4 regions of the Pseudomonas umsongensis genome follow, and region 2 is predicted to be linked to each of the others. Evidence: predicted binding sites of a transcription regulator. Region 2 holds the regulator's gene; each other region holds the start of a gene.
What was found. The regulator sigma-54, encoded in region 2, starts transcription at its own class of promoters, with help from an activator protein. The targets are predictions, from matches to a motif close to ANTGGCATNNANNTTGCTNT.

Region 1 (3,209 bases), 590 kb from region 2:
AGCTCTTCCAGGGCTTCTTTCAGGCTGCCGCAAACTTGTGGGATCTCTTTCGCCTCTTCAGGCGGCAGGTCGTACAGGTTTTTGTCAGCTGCGTCGCCAGGGTGGATCTTGTTCTGGATGCCGTCCAGGCCAGCCATCATCAGTGCGGCGAAGCACAGGTACGGGTTGGCAGCCGGATCCGGGAAGCGCGCTTCGATACGGCGGGCTTTCGGGCTCGACACGTAAGGAATACGGATCGAGGCGGAACGGTTACGGGCCGAGTAGGCCAGCATGACCGGAGCTTCGAAACCTGGAACCAGACGCTTGTAGGAGTTGGTCGCCGGGTTGGTGAAGCCGTTCAGGGCCTTACCGTGCTTGATGATGCCGCCGATGAAGTACAGGGCGGTATCGGACAGGCCGGCATAACCTTCGCCTGCGAAGGTGTTCTTGCCATCTTTCCAGATGGACATGTGAACGTGCATACCCGAACCGTTGTCGCCGTACAGGGGCTTAGGCATGAAGGTAGCGGTGCGGCCGTAGGCATCGGCTACGTTGTGCACGACGTACTTCAGGGTTTGGGTTTCGTCGGCTTTCTTCACCAGGGTGTTGAACTTGACGCCGATTTCGTTCTGGCCGGCAGTTGCCACTTCGTGGTGGTGAACTTCGACGGTCAGGCCCATTTCTTCCAGTGCGTTGCACATGGAGGTACGGATTTCGTGGTCGTGGTCGAACGGTGGAACCGGGAAGTAGCCGCCTTTGACGCCTGGACGGTGACCTTTGTTACCGCCTTCGATGTCCTGGTCAGACATCCACGAACCTTGTTCGGAGTAGATCTTGAACATGGAACCGGAAATGTCGGACTTGAACTTCACCTGGTCGAAGATGAAGAACTCTGGCTCCGGACCGCAGAATACGGTGTCGCCAATGCCGGAGGCTTTCAGGTGTTCTTCAGCGCGCTTGGCGATCGCACGTGGGTCGCGATCGTAGCCTTGCATGCTCGAAGGATCGACGATGTCGCAGGTCAGGATCAGGGTCGGCTCTTCGGTGAACGGGTCCAGTACGGCAGTGCTGTCGTCCGGCATGAGGATCATGTCGGAAGCTTCAATGCCTTTCCAGCCAGCGATGGAGGAGCCGTCGAACATCTTGCCGACTTCGAAGAAGTCTTCATCCAGCCCGTCGCGAGCCGGCATGGTCACGTGGTGCTGAGTGCCCTTGGTGTCTGTGAAGCGCAGATCAATCCACTTGACGTCATGATCTTTGATGAGTTGAACCGACTTCGACATAGTGTCCTCCGGGTGGATTAGGGCTGGTAGTGGATGCCCTTAGATGTTTGTGATGCCGGCGCGAATACTCTGCCAAGGCAACCTGCCTCACAAGGGAGCAAATTGCATGCCAGTGCCCCACCATGGGATTTTTGCCCCGAATTCACGCTTTTAAGGCGGTAAAGCACCTTAATGCGGAAAATACCGCCCTACAATGTGGCGCTCGTTTCAATAAATGACCCGTTTTGGTGCGCGCAAAACCTTCTGCATATTAACTGGTTAAACCTTGAGCAATTTCCGCTATAATCCGCGCCCCCCTTTTTCGGCAGGCCTCGCGCGCGCTGTTTCCATGAAATTAATCGTAAAAGTCTTTCCAGAGATCACCATCAAGAGCCGCCCGGTACGGATGCGTTTTATCCGCCAGTTGGCCAAGAACATCCGTGCCGTGCTCCGCGATCTGGACCCGGCTGTGGTGGTGAACGGCGTGTGGGACAATCTCGAGCTGGAGACCCGTGTCAGCGAGCCCAAGGCCCTGAAGGAGATGGGTGAGCGCCTGAGCTGCATGCCGGGCATTGCGCATTTCCTGCAAATCGACGAGTACCCGCTGCGTGACTTCGATGACATCGTCGAGAAGTGCAAGCAGCACTACGGTGATGCGCTGGCCGGGAAGATTTTTTCGGTGCGTTGCAAGCGTGCCGGCAAGCACCCGTTCAGCTCGATTGACATCGAGAAATATGTCGGCAGCCAGTTGCGCCGACAGTGCGGTGCCGCCGGGATTGACCTGAAAAAGCCTGAAATCGAAGTGCGCATCGAAGTTCGCGACCAACGGTTGTTCGTGATCCATAGCCAACACAACGGTATTGGCGGATATCCGCTGGGTGCGCTGGAGCAGACGCTGGTGCTGATGTCCGGCGGCTTCGATTCCACCGTCGCCGCCTACCAGATCATGCGCCGCGGCCTGATGGCGCATTTCTGCTTCTTCAACCTGGGTGGGCGTGCACACGAATTGGGCGTCATGGAAGTCGCGCATTTCATCTGGAAGAAGTACGGCAGCTCGCAACGCGTGTTATTTGTCAGTGTGCCGTTCGAAGAAGTGCTGGGAGAAATTCTCGGCAAAGTCGATAACAGTCATATGGGCGTAGTATTGAAGCGTATGATGTTGCGCGCTTCCTCCCAAATTGCCGATCGACTGCACATCGACGCGTTGGTCACCGGAGAGGCGATCTCCCAGGTATCGAGCCAGACCCTGCCGAACCTGTCCGTGATCGATTGCGTGACCGACAAGCTGGTCTTGCGTCCGCTGATCGCCAGCCACAAGCAGGACATCATCGACCTGGCCAACGAAATCGGCACCGCCGACTTCGCCAGGCACATGCCGGAGTACTGCGGGGTCATCTCGGTGAACCCCAAGACTGCTGCCAAGCGCCATCGGGTGGAGCACGAAGAGAAAGAATTCGACATGGCAGTCCTTGAGCGTGCGCTCGAGAACGCCAAACTGGTACCGATCGATCGCGTGATCGACGAATTGGGCCAGGACCTGCAAATTGAAGAAGTCAGCGAAGCGCTGGCCGGTCAGATCGTGATCGACATCCGTCACCCGGATGCCGCTGAAGACGACCCGCTGGACCTTGCTGGCATCGAGGTACAAACGATGCCGTTTTATGCACTGAACGCTCGTTTCAAGGAACTGGACCCTACTCGCCAGTACCTGCTTTATTGCGACAAAGGCGTGATGAGTCGCCTGCATGCCCACCATTTGCTCAGTGAGGGACATGCCAATGTGCGCGTTTATCGACCGAGCTAAGTGCCCGGGGCTGTTTGCCTGTGGCTTGCGTCACCGGCCCCCCGACGCCGCCGTCAAGCTGTAACGGCAAGGCCTGACTCTACTGTAAATCGCTGCCAAGACTTGTCAGCGCACCGAATCCTCTGATCGAGATACACAAGTGATCGAAAATCTACGTAACATCG
Region 2 (3,209 bases):
TCGACGAACCGTTCGCCGGCGTTGACCCGATCTCCGTGGGTGACATCAAGCAGATCATCCACCACCTCAAGGCCAAGGGCATCGGCGTACTGATCACCGACCACAACGTCCGCGAAACCCTGGATATCTGCGAAACCGCCTATATTGTCAACGATGGTCAACTGATCGCCGAAGGCGACGCTGAAACCATCCTGGCCAATGACCTGGTGAAAGAAGTGTACCTGGGGCATGAATTCCGCCTGTAAGCATCGCGGTGTCCGGCGAGTCGGCAGAGCGCTTGGCGCAATAAAAAATCAACCTTTTTTTATTGTTACAGCGCTCTAGGCAAACGCCGCGGTTTCGGGCATATAATTTGCTTATGTTTGGCGCTCCGGCGCCCTGTAGTGGATGGCGCATGTGCGCCGGCGAATAAGGTGTTAAGCCCCTGCCATGAAACCATCGCTAGTCTTGAGAATGGGCCAGCAGCTGACGATGACACCGCAGCTGCAACAGGCCATCCGCCTGCTCCAATTGTCGACCCTGGACCTGCAACAGGAAATCCAGGAGGCCCTGGAGTCCAATCCGATGCTCGAGCGCCAGGAAGAAGGCGACGACTTCGACAATTCCGACCCGCTGGCCGACAACGCCGAACACAAACCCAGTACCGACACCCAGGAACCCTCCTACCAGGAAAGCGCCACGACCGTCGATAATATCGAGGAAGGCGACTGGAACGAGCGCATTCCCAACGAACTGCCTGTCGACACCGCCTGGGAAGACGTCTACCAGACCAGCGCCAGCAGCCTGCCGAGCAACGATGACGACGAGTGGGATTTCACCACCCGCACATCAGCCGGCGAGAGCCTGCAAAGCCACCTGCTGTGGCAATTGAACCTGGCACCGATGTCCGACACCGATCGCCTGATCGCCGTGACCCTGATCGACTGCATCAACAACCAGGGCTACCTGGACGAGACGCTGGAGGAAATCCTCGAAGCCTTCGATCCGGAACTGGACATCGAACTGGACGAAATCGAAGCCGTCCTGCACCGCATCCAGCAATTCGAACCTGCCGGCATCGGCGCACGCAACCTGGGTGAATGCCTGCTGTTGCAATTGCGCCAACTGCCCGCCAAGACGCCTTGGCTGGCCGAAGCCAAGCGCCTGGTCACTGACTATATCGACTTGCTCGGCAGCCGCGACTACAGCCAGCTGATGCGCCGCATGAAGCTCAAGGAAGATGAGCTGCGCCAGGTGATCGAGCTGGTCCAGAGCCTCAACCCGCGCCCGGGCTCGCAAATCGAGTCGACCGAAGCCGAATACGTGGTTCCGGACGTGATCGTGCGCAAGGATAACGAACGCTGGCTGGTGGAGCTCAACCAGGAGTCGGTGCCCCGCCTGAGGGTCAACGCCCAGTATGCGGGCTTCGTTCGTCGTGCCGACACCAGCGCCGACAACACCTTCATGCGCAATCAACTGCAGGAAGCCCGCTGGTTCATCAAGAGCCTGCAAAGCCGCAACGAAACCCTGATGAAAGTGGCCACGCAGATCGTCGAGCATCAGCGCGGCTTCCTGGAGTATGGCGACGAAGCCATGAAGCCATTGGTCCTGCATGACATCGCCGAAGCGGTCGGCATGCATGAGTCGACGATTTCGCGGGTTACCACGCAGAAATTCATGCATACCCCTCGGGGCATTTATGAACTGAAATACTTTTTCTCCAGTCACGTCAGCACCTCCGAGGGCGGAGAATGCTCGTCCACGGCGATTCGCGCGATCATCAAAAAACTGGTGGCGGCGGAAAATCAGAAAAAGCCGTTGAGTGACAGCAAGATCGCTGGTTTACTGGAGGCACAAGGCATTCAGGTGGCTCGCCGCACCGTCGCCAAGTACCGCGAATCCCTCGGGATCGCGCCTTCGAGCGAACGCAAGCGGTTGATGTAGGGCCACGCCACAGCGTTCCAGTGGCAGATCATCTGGATCTGCCGCTTTATGCACTGGCAACGAAGGAGAAGCTGTATGCAAGTCAACATCAGTGGACACCAACTGGAAGTGACCAAGCCCCTGCGTGAATACGTCGAGCTCAAGTTCAAGAAGCTCGAGGGGCATTTCGACAAGATCACCAACGTGCAAGTCACGATGTGCGTCGAAAAGTTGAAGCAGAAAATCGAAGCCACGCTGCATATACCCGGCAATGAGGTCGTCGCCAACGCGGAACATACCGATATGTACGCGGCAATCGACGCACTGACCGACAAGCTGGATAAACAACTCAAAAAGCATAAGGAAAAGACTCAGAGCCTCCTCCAGGGCGCTACGGGTCGTTAACACTCCCAACCCATGATCCGACTTGAAAGCATCCTGACCCCCGGCCGTTCCCTGGTGAACGTGCCGGGCGGCAGTAAAAAGAAAGCCCTCGAGCAAATTGCCAACCTCATCCATCGCGAAGTGCCGGATCTGGCCATGCAGGATGTTTTCGAGAGCCTGGTCGCCCGTGAAAAACTCGGCTCCACCGGCTTTGGTAATGGCATCGCCATTCCCCACTGCCGTCTAAAGGGCTGTGATGCGCCCATCAGTGCCTTGATGCACCTGGACGCCCCTATCGATTTCGACGCCATCGACGGCGCTCCGGTTGACCTGTTGTTCGTGCTACTGGTCCCGCAAGCCGCTACCGATGCGCACCTTGAGTTGTTGCGCCAGATTGCCAGCATGCTCGACCGCAAGGACGTGCGCGACAAACTGCGCAACGCTGCGAGCAATCAAGCCTTGTATCAGGTTGTCCTGGACGAGCAAAACGGGCAGTAATCATGCGCTTGATCATCGTCAGCGGCCGCTCCGGCTCAGGTAAAAGTACCGCCCTCGACGTCCTCGAGGACAACGGCTACTACTGCATTGACAACCTGCCTGCCGGGTTGCTGCCTGAACTGGCCGAGCGAGCGCTGATACACACCGAACTGGCACAGCCACTGGTTGCCGTGTCCATCGATGCTCGCAACCTGCCAAGCCACTTGTCGCGGTTCCCCGAGTTACTGGCAGAAGTGCGCAGTCGCCACATCCAGTGCGATGTCCTCTACCTGGATGCCGACGAAGAAACCCTGCTCAAACGTTTCTCGGAAACCCGTCGGCGTCACCCGCTGAGCAACGCCAACCGCTCGCTGGCCGAAGCGATCAACGACGAGACCACCCTGCTCGGTCCAATTGCCGACCTTGCCGATCTCAAGCTCAACACC
Region 3 (3,209 bases), 790 kb from region 2:
GTGTTCCTACTGCAGTACGAAATTAGTGAAAAGCAACTGTTCGATCACCACTTTGCCGAGCTCTTTCTGCGCCACTTCCTGGACGCTGGCGGTGGCCTTCTGGCGCAACATTTCCTGGCCGACCGGCGAGGCGAGGGTCGCGAAATCCTGACTGGAGAACAGCATCACCAGGTTGTTGCGGATCACCGGCATGTGCACCTTGAGCGCGTCCAGATCCGCTTGGTTGCGCGCAAGCATGGTAATGCTCACTTGCATGTAGCGCTGGCGTCCGTTCTGGTTGTAGTTGGCCACGAACGCCGGGGCCATCGGCTCGAAAACGGCAGGCTGCTTGCCCACGGGGGTGGTTTCGGCCACGACGGCAGGCTTGCTCTGGGCACTGTGCATGAAGTACCAGGTCGCCCCCACGGACAAGCCGATCGCCAGCAACAGCGCCACCACGATCAAGATGATCAGCTTGAGTTTGCCTTTGGTTGCGGGGTCTTTTACTGCTGCGTCGCTCTTCGCCATGCCAATAATCCGTCACTATTCGGTTTTTACAGTCGCGCGACTAGGCAAGAGCAAGTGTTATGCCAGAAGCAAAAGATCGCAGCCTGCGGCAGCTCCTACATTGGACTGCGTACATCCTGTAGGAGCTGCCGAAGGCTGCGATCTTTTAGGGGGCGCCGCGAATTATCAGGCGTAATAATCGACTGCGCTGGAGCCAATCACGCTAGTCGGGCTGGCCGCAACTTGGGTAACGCTGGCCGAAAGCTCGTCATCCATCGAATCAAGGCGACCGCCGCCAGCACTGGCGCGTCCACTCTGCGCCTGCTGATGTTGCGCCTGGTCCTGGGATCCCCGGGACTGGTCCGAGACGTTGACGTCAACCTGGCCCATGCCCTGCTGGGTGAACATGTCGCGCAAACGCTGCATCTGCCCGTCCAGCGCTTCACGCACGCCCGGATGCGCGCTCATGAACGTCACCTGGGTCTGCTGATCGGGCACCATGTTCACCCGAATGTCGAGACGGCCGAGTTCGGCCGGCTGCAACTGGATGTCGGCCGCCTTGAGATTGGCGCTGGACAGGTACATGACCCGATTCACCACTTCTTCCGTCCAACCGCTCTGATGCATCGCGATGGGCTGGTTGACCGGCAGGGCGTTGGCGGTTTTTGGCGTCGCTGCCTGGGTCAGTGCCGCCAGGCGGTCGGCGAAATCGTCGACCCGGGTATCGCTGCTGGCAGACTTGAGGTCCTTGAGCCCATCATCGATCAGGCCACTGAAGGCCTGGTCGCCGCCCTGGTCGGTACTGTCCATGTCGGTTTGCACGTCGAGCATGTTCGCCATGCCAGCGGCGAAGGTCTGCGCCGCCGTCCGTTCACCGTCGACCTCGGTCGGAGCTGCCTTGGGTTGTGCCTGGCTTGAGGCCGAGACATGGCCACTCTGCTCCATGGCCATGCGCAGGGCTGGCAGGGCGTCCAGTGGGTCGGCTTCGGGATCGAATCCTGTGTCAGTGGCGGGGACGATTGGCGGGATGACCGCCGCAACGGGCGCTTCGACGGCTGGTTGATCAGCCACAACAGGCGCCGCGATGACAGGCACCTCGACAGGATCAACCGGCGCAGCTTCGACGCCCCCTGCCTGTTCGTCCGTCGCATCGGCGCTGTCCTGCTTGTCGTCGGCTTGCGCCGGCTTGTCGGCGGGCAAGCTTTTGCCGCTATCGGCAACGACAGGCTCCTCGGCGGCAGCGTTATCCTTGACGTCGTCCTTTTTACCGAGGCTGTCGGCAGCCTTGTGAGGTTGTGGTTTCGAAGGTCCGTCAGCAGCCGGGTTCCGGCCTTGTGCGGCGTACACCTGAGAGAAGCTCGACGCCTTGTCCCCGGGCTCGGCGGCGACCTTCGTGGAAGGGGCGGCGGCGGCCTGACTCTTGGCCTGAGCGGCGGCCTGAAGAAGAGAATTTGGGGTAAAGGGCATTTAACGGTCTCCGCTGCACTGGGATCGTAGGTACAGTTGCAAGAGTTAATAGCAAGGGGCGGGCCAGTTTCGCCTGATGGCGACGAAAAGCGTCTTGCGCCTCAGCTTTCCGCCAGGGACCGTTGCCGCTCAGCTTCGTAAAGAGGCCGAACGATCGCGAACTCAAGGTCGATTGCAGTGATCAGCTCCTGGATTTCGGAGGGCGAAAGCTTTTCAGCATTTTTCTCAAGTTCGCCACATAGCGCGACAAGCTTGACGGCGCCCATGTTGCTGCTGCTGCCTTTGAAGCTGTGCGCCACGTCTACGAGCTGCGCAGCTCTCCCTGCCTCGCGCAACGCTTGAAGGCGCTCTTCGGAATCGGCGAGAAAGGTATCCAGCAACTGCGGATACGCGTCCTCCATGACCTCGCGCAACTCGTTCAGCGCGTCGAGGTCCAGATGTTCATCAGCCACTTGTTCGCTCCTTGATCAAGAATTTATGGATTATGCCAGAGCCTTCCAGAGAAACTCCACGCGGGCACTTCGACCATCGTCAGACCAGCTTGCATTATGACCCAACTGACGGATCAGACTGACTCCACGTCCAGACAGACGGACAGGATCGACAGGACGTTCCAGTACCCGCCCGACATCAAATCCCTTGCCGCTGTCCTCGACGCGAATTGCCAGGCATCCACCCTCGCCTTGCGGGGTAACCTGCAAATGCACCCGGACATAACCGTCCTCAAGCTCGTCCAGGCGTGCATTGCGTTGGTGATAATAGCGGGTGAAACCCGACACATCGTGCTTAAGGCTCGAGTCCAGGCCTAGCACTCCATGCTCCAGGGCGTTGGAGTACAACTCGGCCAGAACGCTGTAGAGCGCCCCGCTTTGAGCCCGCAGACCGTGCACTTCCTGCAGCAGTTGCAAGAGATGGGGCAACGGATTGAAGCGCTTGAGCGTCGCAGCGCGAAACTCGAAACTGGCCGACCAGTCCAGAGGGCAGGACTGGCCACTGTCGGAATAGATCGGCAGCGGCGGGCTCGCCTGAGTGGGCGCAGGCAGGCTGACCTCGACCATGCTGACGTCGTCGCGCGCCTCACCACGAAAGTCCCGAAGCGCCTGCTCGATATCCTCGAACAAGGTGTCGGGTTGACGATTGGCGGCAAATACCTGCTGCAACCGCTGCACACCAAACAGCTGGTCATCGGCGTCGCAGGTATCGATCACCCCGTCGGACAACAGGAATATCCGATCACCCGGGGCCATCGGAAACAC
Region 4 (3,209 bases), 2.3 Mb from region 2:
ATGGTCTTGCCATCCTTGTCGGTGATTTTCACCGACACTTCAGCCACCGACTGTGGAATGACGACGGAACCGGTCATGCCCTTCGTGGTGTCGACCACGGCCTTGTCGCCCGGTGCGATGACGGAACGCCCGACCAGTGCCGAAGCCTGCAATGCCTGGGACGAGTTGTAGTTGCCAGCGATGCCGGACACGGTATCGTTGAGCGTGGTGATGCCTTCCAGGCTGCTGAACTGCGCCAGTTGTGCCACGAACTCGCCGTTGCCCTGAGGCTCCAGCGGGTTCTGGTTTTTCAGCTGGGTCACCAGTAATTGCAGGAACGCATCCTTGCCCAGGGCCTTCTTGCCCGTGGCACTGCTGGCCGCCGATGTGAGGCTGTCGGAATTGGTATTGGTCTTGATCGACGAGTTGGCCAGGATGTCGTTGAGGCTCAGACCACTGGTGGTATCGGTAACACTCATCTGAGTCGCCCCTTATCACTGACCGAGGGTCAGGACCTTCTGCATCATGGTTTTGGCGGTATTCATCATTTCGGCGTTGGTCTGGAACGAACGGCTCGCGGAAATCATGTCAGCCATTTCTTCCACCACGTTGACGTTCGGGTAGTAGACATAGCCCTTGGCATCGGCGGCCGGATGGTTCGGCTCGTAGCGTGCCTCAAGGTTGCTCTGGTCCTCGACCACGCCCAGTACCTGCACGCCTTGCCCGGCTGCGTCCTGGTTCTGGAACAGAGAATCGCTGCCAGCACCTTGAGCGCCCTGGAACATGGTGGCGAACACCGGGTGACGCGCACGGTAGGTCTGGTCGATGCTCGACGAGACGGTCTCGGCGTTGGCGATGTTCGAAGCCACGGTGTTCAAGCGCGTGGTCTGGGCACTCATGCCGCTACCGGCAATGTTGAAAACACTGGAGAGAGACATGACTTATTCTCCGCGCAGGGCTGACACCAGCCCTTTGAATTTGCTGTTGAGCAGGGTGAAGCTGGCCTGGAAGTTGACCGAGTTTTCTGCGTAGTTCGACTGTTCCAGCTGGGCGTCCACGGTGTTCTGGTCGATCGACGGTTGCATCGGCGTGCGGTACATCAGCGACTCGTCGCCATTGCCCAGGCCCTGGGCCTCGATGTGACGGCTGTTGGTCATGTTCAAGGCGAAGGTGCCATTCTTGGCCTTGTCGTTCTGCGCCTCGAGCACTTTCGAGAACTCCAGGTCCCGAGCCTTGTAGTTGGGGGTGTCGGCGTTGGCAATGTTGTTGGCCAGGACTTCGGCACGCTGAGCGCGGAAGCCCAATGCCTTTTCGTGAATACCGAGCGCTTTATCGAAGCTGATGCTCATGGCGGGAAACCTTCGGCTGACCTGTTTTTCGTGAGATGGTCAAAGCAAGCGTCATGCCAATTTAGAAAACCCCATAAACCGGGGCTTTGCGGGCAACGACCCATGCGGCAACGACAGAAAAGCGGCAACCGGTTTCCGCTGGATGCCGCTTTTCTGCCGCTTCCCGTGGACAACACATACCCTGTAGGAGCTGCCGCAGGCTGCGATTTTTTGATTTTGTTTTTTAAGATCAAGTCCAAAAGATCGTCCGAACGCGGCCCGAGCCTTCGGCAGCTCCTACGTGATGCAAGCGCGACAGGCATAAAAAAGGAGCCCTGTGGGCTCCCATTTTTTATGCCTGTCGCGCTTGCATCACTTCGCCTGGTAAATAATCCCCGGGCTGCATTGGACCATCTGGTAATGGTCCGGCAATCCGTTCAGCGCTTCGGAAGCACCGAGGAACAGATAACCTCCCGGCTTCAACGTGCTGTGAATGCGCAAAAGGATGTCCTTCTTCACTTCGGCGGAGAAGTAGATCAGCACATTGCGACAGAACACGATGTCGAACTTGCCAAGGCCGGCGTAGCTGTCCAGCAGGTTGAACGAGCGAAACTCGACCCTGCTCTTGATCGGCGCCTTGATGGCCCAGCGCCCCGGCCCCTTGGGGTCGAAATAACGCTGCAGCCGCTCGGGAGACAAGCCGCGACCGATGGCCAGGCTGTCGTACTCGCCGGTCTTGCAGTTGTTCAGCATGGTGCCCGACAGGTCGGTGGCAACGATCTGTACGCCCATTCTCAACTGCCCGGCATTGAACCGCTCGAACTCATCGATGGACATCGACAGCGAATACGGTTCCTGACCCGACGAGCAGGCCGCCGACCAGATCCGCAGACGCTGACCGGGGCTGGCCTTGATCGCTTCGGGCAGCACCTTGTTTTTCAAGACTTCAAACGGATAGGTATCACGAAACCACAGGGTTTCGTTGGTCGTCATTGCATCCACCACCATCTCGCGCAACCCGCTGCGCGGCTGGGTCTGAATGCGCTGGACCAGCTCACCCAGGGACTTGATGCCTTGCTGCTCCATCAGTTTGTTGAGACGGCTGGAGACTAGATATTGCTTGTTTTCACCGAGCAAAATGCCACAGGCTTTTTCCAGGAACACCCGGAACTGTTCGAAATCCAAATTACCCGTAGACAATGCTGCCGCCTCTAAAATCGTGTTGACTGCCGGGGGCCGAACGCCCCTAGCTGATGTCTGCTGCCTTGATCCGGTCGACTACCCGGGATGCCAGGTCATCAGGACGGAACTTGGCCAGGAAGTCATCGGCACCGACCTTCCTGACCATCGCCTGATTGAATACACCCGACAACGAAGTATGCAGGATGATATGAAGCTTTTGCATGCGAGGGTCGTTGCGGATCTCCGCCGTGAGGGTGTATCCGTCCATTTCCGGCATCTCGATGTCGGAAATCATCATCAGGAACTCCTCCTCTGGCCTCTTGCCCTCGTCGACCAGTTTGCGCAGGTAATCCAGCGCTTGGCGACCGTCGTTCAACGCCACCACATCAACACCGACCGTTTGCAGGCACCGGGTGACCTGTTTGCGCGCCACTGACGAATCATCGACCGTCAGCACGCGCAAGGAGAGCGCCTTGTGCTGGGTCTCGACATCCACCACGCCAGCGGAGATCGCTTCCGGGGTCGGCGCCACTTCCGCCAGTACCTTTTCGACGTCGATGATTTCCACCAACTGGTTGTCGACCCGGGTCACCGCCGTCAGGTAGTGATCACGTCCGGTGCCCTTGGGTGGTGGATGAATCTCCTCCCAGTTCATGTTGACGATGCGTTCCACCGAGCGAACCAGGAATCCCTGGGTCTTGGTGTTGTACTCCGTGATGA

Region 1: a site for sigma-54 is predicted at 1,357-1,376, ahead of glnA (type I glutamate--ammonia ligase). Genes of this name have one in related genera too.
Region 3: a site for sigma-54 is predicted at 2,002-2,021, ahead of HGP31_RS08250 (flagellar hook-length control protein FliK). Genes of this name have one in related genera too.
Region 4: a site for sigma-54 is predicted at 1,370-1,389, ahead of flgB (flagellar basal body rod protein FlgB). Genes of this name have one in related genera too.

The regions. Positions count from the first base shown of each region.
Region 1 covers NZ_CP051487.1:439,075-442,283, forward strand. Annotated here, with positions in the region: gene glnA (type I glutamate--ammonia ligase) at 1-1,262, opposite strand, end outside; gene thiI (tRNA uracil 4-sulfurtransferase ThiI) at 1,591-3,045, shown strand; gene typA (translational GTPase TypA) at 3,185-3,209, shown strand, end outside.
Region 2 covers NZ_CP051487.1:1,024,730-1,027,938, reverse strand. Annotated here, with positions in the region: gene lptB (LPS export ABC transporter ATP-binding protein) at 1-245, shown strand, start outside; gene HGP31_RS04470 (RNA polymerase factor sigma-54) at 430-1,923, shown strand; gene hpf (ribosome hibernation-promoting factor, HPF/YfiA family) at 1,999-2,307, shown strand; gene ptsN (PTS IIA-like nitrogen regulatory protein PtsN) at 2,320-2,784, shown strand; gene rapZ (RNase adapter RapZ) at 2,787-3,209, shown strand, end outside.
Region 3 covers NZ_CP051487.1:1,818,327-1,821,535, reverse strand. Annotated here, with positions in the region: gene fliL (flagellar basal body-associated protein FliL) at 7-507, opposite strand; gene HGP31_RS08250 (flagellar hook-length control protein FliK) at 673-1,953, opposite strand; gene HGP31_RS08245 (Hpt domain-containing protein) at 2,055-2,405, opposite strand; gene HGP31_RS08240 (ATP-binding SpoIIE family protein phosphatase) at 2,436-3,209, opposite strand, start outside.
Region 4 covers NZ_CP051487.1:5,447,843-5,451,051, forward strand. Annotated here, with positions in the region: gene flgD (flagellar hook assembly protein FlgD) at 1-458, opposite strand, end outside; gene flgC (flagellar basal body rod protein FlgC) at 474-917, opposite strand; gene flgB (flagellar basal body rod protein FlgB) at 921-1,328, opposite strand; gene cheR (protein-glutamate O-methyltransferase CheR) at 1,680-2,507, opposite strand; gene HGP31_RS24565 (chemotaxis protein CheV) at 2,554-3,209, opposite strand, start outside.